DNA from 2 places in the Candidatus Sarcina troglodytae genome. Region 2 is predicted to be linked to the other one. Evidence: riboswitches for the same ligand, from Rfam matches in the RefSeq annotation. Region 2 holds a riboswitch; the other holds the start of a gene.
What was found. A riboswitch is a leader RNA that binds a small molecule or an ion and turns the genes downstream of it on or off. The one in region 2 is predicted to bind FMN.
Positions count from the first base shown of each region.

Region 1: another riboswitch for FMN. It lies ahead of HH195_RS08730 (ECF transporter S component); the one in region 2 lies ahead of ribD (bifunctional diaminohydroxyphosphoribosylaminopyrimidine deaminase/5-amino-6-(5-phosphoribosylamino)uracil reductase RibD).

Region 1 covers NZ_CP051754.1:1,908,555-1,912,961, reverse strand. The annotation lists gene HH195_RS08735 (Tex family protein) at 1-1,920, shown strand, start outside; FMN riboswitch at 1,986-2,103, shown strand; gene HH195_RS08730 (ECF transporter S component) at 2,246-2,800, shown strand; gene rimI (ribosomal protein S18-alanine N-acetyltransferase) at 2,844-3,314, opposite strand; gene tsaB (tRNA (adenosine(37)-N6)-threonylcarbamoyltransferase complex dimerization subunit type 1 TsaB) at 3,292-3,993, opposite strand; gene tsaE (tRNA (adenosine(37)-N6)-threonylcarbamoyltransferase complex ATPase subunit type 1 TsaE) at 3,987-4,407, opposite strand, start outside.
Region 2 covers NZ_CP051754.1:237,198-241,604, forward strand. The annotation lists gene HH195_RS01060 (glycoside hydrolase family 94 protein) at 1-1,740, shown strand, start outside; gene HH195_RS01065 (zinc ribbon domain-containing protein) at 1,829-2,263, opposite strand; FMN riboswitch at 2,489-2,605, shown strand; gene ribD (bifunctional diaminohydroxyphosphoribosylaminopyrimidine deaminase/5-amino-6-(5-phosphoribosylamino)uracil reductase RibD) at 2,879-3,964, shown strand; gene HH195_RS01075 (riboflavin synthase) at 4,053-4,407, shown strand, end outside.

The DNA of each region.
Region 1 (4,407 bases), 760 kb from region 2:
TTAACGCAAGATTTAGAAAATAAAATTATACAATGTAAAAATTTGACAGAGGTTGAGGATATATATAGACCTTTTAAGCCTAAAAAGAGAACAAGGGCTATAATTGCTACTGAAAAGGGATTAAAGCCCCTAGCACAAGTTATATTGGAAGGTACTTTTTCAGGTGACTTAAATAGTGAAGCTTCTAAATATATAAGTAAGGAAAAAGAGGTTTTGTCAGAAGAGGATGCTTTAAAGGGGGCTATGGATATAATAAGTGAAATAATATCTGATGATGCAAACTTTAGGAAATGGATAAGGGAGTTTATAAAAGAAAAAGGAAGCATAGAAACTATTGGAAAAAGTGATGATAGAAATAATTATGAGATGTATTATGAATATAAAGAGCCTATAAAATCTATTCCGTCTCATAGGATTTTAGCTATAAACAGAGGAGAAAAAGAACAGGTACTTCAAGTTAAATTAAATTTTAATGATGAAAGAGTAATTAATTATTTAGAAGAAAATATTTTAAAAAATAATGAAGTAACTGATGAATATTTAAAAAAATCGGTGAGGGATTCTTTTAAAAGGCTTATTTATCCTTCGATAGAAAGAGAAATTAGATCTGAATTGACATCTAGAGGGGAAGAAAGTGCAATTGGTATATTTAAGGCGAATTTAAAGTCACTTTTAATGCAAGCACCTATAAAAGGCAAAGTTGTAATTGGTTTTGATCCAGGGTTTAGAACAGGATGCAAGATTGCAGTTTTAGATGATACAGGAAAATTTATTGAAAATGCAACGGTGTATCCAACAATGCCTAAAAATGATATAGATGGAAGTATAAGAATTTTAAAAGAGTTAATTTATAAACATGATGTAGATGTTATATCTTTAGGAAATGGAACGGCTTCAAGAGAGTCAGAAGATGTTATTGAAAGGCTTATTAAAGAGGTTAAAGAGGAAAAAGGAAAGGATTTATATTATGTAATTGTATCAGAAGCTGGGGCATCTGTTTATTCAGCATCAGAACTTGCAAATAAGGAATATCCTAATTTAGATGTTACAGTTAGAGGTGCAATATCTATAGGTAGAAGACTTCAAGATCCATTAGCTGAACTTGTTAAAATAGATCCAAAAGCTATAGGAGTTGGACAATATCAGCATGATGTAGGTTCCAAAAAATTAGATGAATCCCTAAAAGGTGTAGTTGAGGATTGTGTTAATAACGTGGGAGTAGATTTAAATATAGCCACTCCATCTCTTTTGAGTTATATAGCTGGAATAAATGGAACAATAGCTAAAAATATAGTGGATTTTAGAGAAGAAAATGGAAAGTTTACAAATAGAAAAGAACTTTTAAAAGTAAAAAGATTAGGAAAAAAAGTGTATGAGCAATGCGCTGGATTTTTAAGAGTTTCAGAAAGCGATGAAGTTTTGGACAATACATCTGTTCATCCAGAATCTTATGAGGTTGCTAAAAAATTAATAGAAATTTTAGGATATGATAAAAGAGATTTGAAACTTGGAAAATTAAAAGATATTGATGAAAAGATAAAGATTATTGGTATTAATAAATTGGCTGATGAGTTGAGTGTGGGAATTCTTACGTTAAAAGATATAATAAAAGAATTAAAAAAAGCAGGAAGAGATCCAAGGGAAGAACTTCCAAAACCTATTTTAAAATCAGGGGTTATAAATATAAAAGATTTAAAGAAAGATATGCTTCTTATGGGAACTGTAAGAAATGTTTCGGATTTTGGAGCTTTTATAGATATAGGAGTTCATCAAGATGGCTTAGTTCATAAAAGTCAAATGGCAAATAAATTTGTAAAACATCCATTAGATATAGTAAAGGTTGGAGATATTGTAAGGGTCAAAATATTGGAAATAGATGAAAAAAGAAAGAGAATATCACTTTCTATGAAAGATGTTTAAAAAAACATTACGATAAAATATTGACATTAAACTGCAATATTGATAAGATTAATAGTGTAAATAAATAGAATCTTCGGGGCGAGGCGTAAATCCTCACCGGCGGTTATAGCCCGCAAGCTTTTAGTAGCAGATTTGGTGAAATTCCAAAGCCGACAGTTAAAGTCTGGATGAGAGAAGATGTGTCATAAATATATTCTTGTTGTAATGATATCAGTAACCCCGATGATTTATTCATCGGGGATTTTAAATTTTAAAAATAATTTAAGTGCAAATAGAATAATTGTGATAAAGCTCCGAAAAAAATAATATTATAAGGGGAAAAATTATGGGGCAAAAAAAAGATTTGAACAAATTTATGAAAATAGCACTATTGTGTGCGATAGCATTAGTTTTAATGTATATTGAATTTCCTATAACTCCGTTTCCATGGTTAAAAATTGATTTAAGTGATGTACCAGCTCTTATGGGGGCATTTGCGTTTGGACCAATGGCAGGAATAATTATAGAAATAGTAAAAAATATTTTAATAGTATTAGTTAAAGGAACACAATCAGCTTTTGTTGGAGAAATTGCAAATATTCTAATAGGAATATCTTTAGTAGTTCCATCAGCTGTTATATATAGAAAGTGGAATAGTGCAAAAAGTGCAGTAATAGGTATGATAATTGGTGCTATATGTATGCAAGTTGTAGGAATATTAGCCAATATATATCTTTTGTTACCTCTTTATGGTATGCATTTAGTTGGTGCTGAGCTTGTTGATTATATATTAATTGGGCTTGTTCCGTTTAATGGAATAAAAGCGATTATAGCGTCTGTTGTAACATTTTTACTATATAGAAGATTAGTAGGAAAAGTTTTTAAAAGAGAAAGTATATAAAAAAATAAAAGCTGTATCAGATTTTGATACAGCTTTTTTAAAATTAAAGATTATGTATCCACATAAGGATGGCGTCTTCTTTATTATCTTCGTAGTATTTTTTTCTAATTCCTTCTTCAATAAAGCCAAACTTTTTATAAAGGTTTTGAGCCTTTATATTTGAAGCTCGAACTTCTAAATTGATGTCTATTACATTGTTTTTTTTGCATAGATTTAGTGCGGTATCCATTAATAAATTTGCAATACCGTGCCCTCTAAAATCTTTAGATACTGCAATATTGGTTATGTTAGCTTCTCCAATTACTATCCAAACACCAATAAATCCTACAATCTTGTTATTAAAAATAGCTACTAAATAATGTGCTAATGGATTTTTAACTTCATTTATATAAGATTCTTTGCTCCAAGAAACAGGAAAACTTTCCTTGCTTATTTTAACAACAGAATCAATATGGCAAAGTTCCATAGGAACTATATCTACATCCATAGGTTTAAATCTCCATTCTTTTTTCATATTCTCTTTCAGCTTGAGATTTTCTAAGGTAAATAGGATTAATAGAATCAATATTTTCTATAATCCCATCATTAATTTTTTTAATTCCAAGTTCTCCAACAGAAGAAGCTTTAGGAAAATTACTATGATTTGGTGCAAAGAAGCTGTTTGGAATGTTTTCTTGTAAGAATTCTTTATGTTTAGCTACTCCATCTCCAACAAAAATTATAGGTAAAGTTTGCTCTTTTAAAATAGTTATTAACTCATTTATGTTTAAGCATTGTTCTTTAATTAAAGGTGTTAAGTTATTATTTTCATTTTTATAAAGACAAGTATATATATTATCTCTAAGAGCATCCATTATAGGACAAATTATTCCTTGGAATGATATAGAATTATAAGCTAAAGCATCTAATGTAGATACAGAAATTAAAGGCTTTTTAGATGCAAAAGCTAAACCCTTTAAAGTAGCCATACCAATTCTAAGACCGGTAAATGAACCAGGACCTCTACTGATTATAAAAGCATCAATATCATTAATATCTATTTCATATTCTTTTAAAATAGAATCTATTAAACGCATAAGTATAACAGAATGTTGCTTTTTATCATTTAAATTTATTTCAGCTAAAATTTTATCATCTTTAATTAAAGCACAAGTTGCAGTACTATAAGATGAATCTACACTTAAAACTAACATTTTTTAATCTCCTTTATGTAATTATATCTATCCCCGAAACTAGTAATAATTATTTTTCTAAAATTTTCTCCTTTTTCAGGAATCTTTTTTATATTTATATAAAGATACTCTGATGGAATCAAATCTTCTATATAATTTGCCCATTCAATAAGACTTACTCTATCACTAAATATATACTCATCAAAACCAATTGCGAATATTTCATCTGGATCATTTATCCTATATACATCAAAGTGATTTAAACCAAGTCTTCCGCTTGAATATTCATTAACTATATTAAAAGTTGGGCTTGTTATATGTTCTTTTATTCCAAGACCAAGAGCAATTCCTTTACTTATATGAGTTTTGCCAGTTCCTAAATCTCCAGTTAAACATATTATATCACCGGGATTTACAAGATTACCAATCTGTTTT
Region 2 (4,407 bases):
TTAGGATTTGACAAAGGATTAAAAGCCCCTAAAGCATTAAGAGAAAAAAATTTAAAGGGAGTTTTCGGAAGTGTTTTAGATTCTTGTTTAGTGATCCAAAGTAAAATAAAACTTAATGCAGGAGAGAGAAAAGAGCTTGTAGTACTTTTAGGTGAAGAAGAGGTTTTAGAGGATATAGAAAATAAAATAAATAAATATTCTAACATGAACAATGTGGATGAAGCTTTAGAGGATATTAAAGCTTATTGGAAAAAATTTTTAGGTGCTATACAGGTTAAAACATCAAATAAATCTATGGATTATTTATTAAATGGGTGGCTTTTATATCAAAATTATAGTTGTAGATATATGGCGAGAACAGCTTTTTATCAATCAGGAGGAGCCTATGGATTTAGAGATCAACTTCAAGATTCTATGTCTATCGGTCTTATAAAGCCTAATATAACTAAAGAGCAAATTTTAAAAAGTGCGTCAAGACAGTATATAGAAGGGGATGTTCAGCATTGGTGGCATCCTATAATAAATAGTGGTATAAGAACTAGATTTTCAGATGACCTTTTGTGGCTTCCATATGTTACTGCCGAATATATAAACTTTACTGGAGATTATACGATTTTAAATGAAGTATCTCCTTATTTAGAAGATGAACCTTTAAAATCTGGTGAAGATGAAAGATATACAATAGTTAATCAATCATCAAAAATGGGAAGCATATATGAACATTGTATAAAAGCTATAGAAAAATCATTAAAATTTGGAATTCACAATATTCCTCTTATGGGGAGTGGAGATTGGAACGATGGTATGAGTACTGTTGGCAATGAAGGAAAAGGTGAAAGTGTTTGGCTTGGTTGGTTTATATATGATATACTTTCAAGATTTGATGATATTTGTACTTATATGAATGATGTTGAGCATAAAGAAAAATATTTAAAAATGAAAGAGTTTATAAGGGAACATTTAGAGAAAAATGCTTGGGACGGTAGTTGGTATAGAAGGGCTTACTTTGATGATGGAACTCCACTTGGTTCAAAGGAAAATATTGATTGTAAAATAGATTCATTAGCACAAAGTTGGTCAGTAATATCTCATGCTGGAGATTTAGAAAGGGCTAAAAAGGCTATGAGTTTTGTTGAAAAATATTTAATTGATGATAATTTAAATATAATAAAATTGCTATCTCCACCATTTGAAAAGTCTAAAAAAGAGGAGCCAGGTTATATTAAAGGATATGTAGCTGGAGTTAGAGAAAATGGAGGGCAATATACACATGCTGCAACTTGGGTCGTTTTAGCTTTTGCAAAACTTGGGATGGGTGAGAAAGCATTAAAATATTTTAATATGATAAATCCAATAAATCATACAAAGAACAAAGATGACTGTGAGAAATATAAACTAGAGCCATATGTTATGGCAGCTGACGTTTATATGAGAGAACCTCATGGAGGACGTGGGGGATGGAGTTGGTATACTGGAACAGCAGGTTGGATGTATAAAGTTGGACTTGAATGGCTTTTAGGATTTAAGACTTATAAAAATGAAGGATATAAAATAAATCCTCTAGTGTTAGATTCATTGGGAGATTTTGAATTAGAAATAAATAATGAAAAAGAAAATTATAAAATAAAAGTGGTGAAATTTGATGAAAATAAAATACTTATAAATGGAGAAGAAATAAAAGGTGATTTAATACCAAGAAATTTAGGTGTAGCAAATATAGAGGTTTATAGAAAAGTTTAAGAATAAAAAAATATGTTGATTTTAGTAAAGTAAAAAAATAGTTTAGCTTATCTAAAATCAACAATCATTAAAAAATATTAAAATGACATTAAGTTCTTAGGTTAAATTTATGTGAACAAGATTTGCAAGTAACAATTATAGCACCTTTTCCACGAGGAAGTCTTAATTTTTGTTTGCATTTTGGGCATTTAACAATTTTGTATTTTTTGAAATTAGTTATTTTATATTGTACTTCATATTTTATTTGATTAAAAAATGAAGGAATATTATTAAAAGTTAATCTAGGAAGAGTATCTGGGAGTTTTTTATTAAACTTAGATAATATATTGTTAACAATAAAAGTGAATCTATTAAGTTCAGTTATTCTTTTATATGTTTTTTTTGAAAAAGCTCTATATATGGCAAAAATAAAAATAGCTAAACCTATAATAGAGGTGATGTTAAAAAGACTTAATATACAACTTAATATCATCAAAAAGATAGATAGTATATCAAAACCATATGAACCGTAAAAAATTTTCATTAAAATTCCTCCTAATCTCATTTAATATATATTATATTATATTAGGAAAATATTTCACAGGAGAATAAAAAAAGAATTTTTAAATAAATATTAAAGTTTATTAATATTTTTATGAACTCATACATATATAAATATTAGTAAATTAAAAATATTTATATTAAATTTTAATGAATGTTATTTATTTTTAAATGTGAATATGTTAAAATAAAAACATAAAAATTAATAAAAAGTCTTCAGGGCAGGGTGAAATTCCCTACCGGCGGTAAAGCCCGCGAGCCTAATTAAGGCAGATTTGGTGAGATTCCAAAGCCGACAGTAAAGTCTGGATGAAAGAAGAAAATGAAAAAGCATTAGTTTAGATGATGCGTGTGTTTGATTTGTATTTATGCTCTGAAATAATATTATTTCAGAGCTTTTTAATTTTTAAATATAAATTATAGTGTATTAAAATTCATATTTATGCTTTAAAATCTTTTGAATAGAATGTTTATATAACATGAAATTTGGATTTTATTTATATATTTTTAAATGCAATCAAATTTATAGAAATGATAATTTTGAGCCCTAAAGATTTTTCTTTAGGGCTTTTATTTTTTTAGTTAGGAGGTGCTTAATGTGGACAACTTTTATATGAGTTTAGCATTAGAAAATGCTAAAAAAGGAATAGGAAAAGTTAATCCAAATCCAATGGTAGGATCTATTATTGTAAAAAATGAAAGAATAGTGGCGAGTGGTTTTCATAAATGTTATGGAGGAGATCATGCTGAAATAGATGCATTTAAAAATGCTATGGAAGATGTGGAGGGAGCTACTATGTATGTAACTTTAGAACCTTGCTCTCATTATGGTAAAACACCACCTTGTGTAGAAAAAATTATAGAAAAAAAAATAAAGAGGGTTGTAATAGGCACTTTAGATCCTAATCCCTTGGTTTCGGGAAATGGAGTAAGAAAGCTAATAGATGCAGGCATCGAGGTTAGTGTAGGAGTTTTGGAAGAGGAGTGTAAAAGAGTAAATGAAATTTTTATGAAGTATATAACAAGTAAAAAGCCTTTTGTCATTATGAAATGTGCAATGTCATTGGATGGAAAAATATGCACGAAATATGGTGAATCAAAATGGATAACTGGGAAGGAGTCAAGAAGTCATGTTCATAAAACTAGGAATATGGTTTCGGCAATAATGGTTGGGGTGGATACTGTGATAAAAGATAATCCAAAATTAACTTGTAGAATGGAAAATGGTAAAAATCCTATAAGAATTATTGTAGATAGTACACTTAGAATCCCTCTAAAATCTAATGTTTTAGTTGATGAGTATAGAGATAAAACAATAATAGCAACTACATGTTCTGCAAATAAGGAAAAGGTAGAATATATTCAGAGTTTGGGAGCTAAAGTTTTAATTGTTGATAAAAAAGAGAGAAGAGTGAATCTTAATGATTTAATGAATAAATTAGGTGCTATGAATATAGATAGTATTTTATTAGAGGGTGGAGGAACATTAAATTTTTCAGCACTTAATGAAAAAATTATTGATAAAGTTCAGGTATATATAGCACCTAAAATAATCGGGGGAAAATTAGCTAAAACTCCAGTTGAAGGCGTTGGAATTGATAAATTGAATGAAGCATTTAATCTTAAAAATTTAAGGGTTGATGTTTTAGATGAAGATATATTTATTGAAGGGTATTTCAAATAAAGAGAGATTTAATTGTTTAGCTGAAAGAAAAGTTGAGTAACTAAATTTAAAAATTAGTTTTATGGCAGATTTAATAAGGAGGTATTTTATGTTTACTGGGATAGTTGAGGAAATAGGGAAAGTTCAAAGTATAGACAGTGGAAATATATCATCAAGTTTATATATAGAATGTTCTAAAGTGTTGGAAAAAACGAAAATAGGGGATAGTATAGCGGTAAATGGAGTGTGCTTAACAGTAGTGAAAATTTTGGAGAATGGCTTTAAAGCAGATGTGATGCCAGAAACTTTAAAAAGGAGTAATTTAGGAAATTTAAGTATAGATAGTGAGGTTAATTTAGAAAGAGCGTTAACTTTTAATAGCAGATTGGGAGGTCATATAGTAAGCGGGCATATTGATGGAGTTGGAAAAATAATTTCTTTTGAGAGGGAGGGCAATGCTGTAT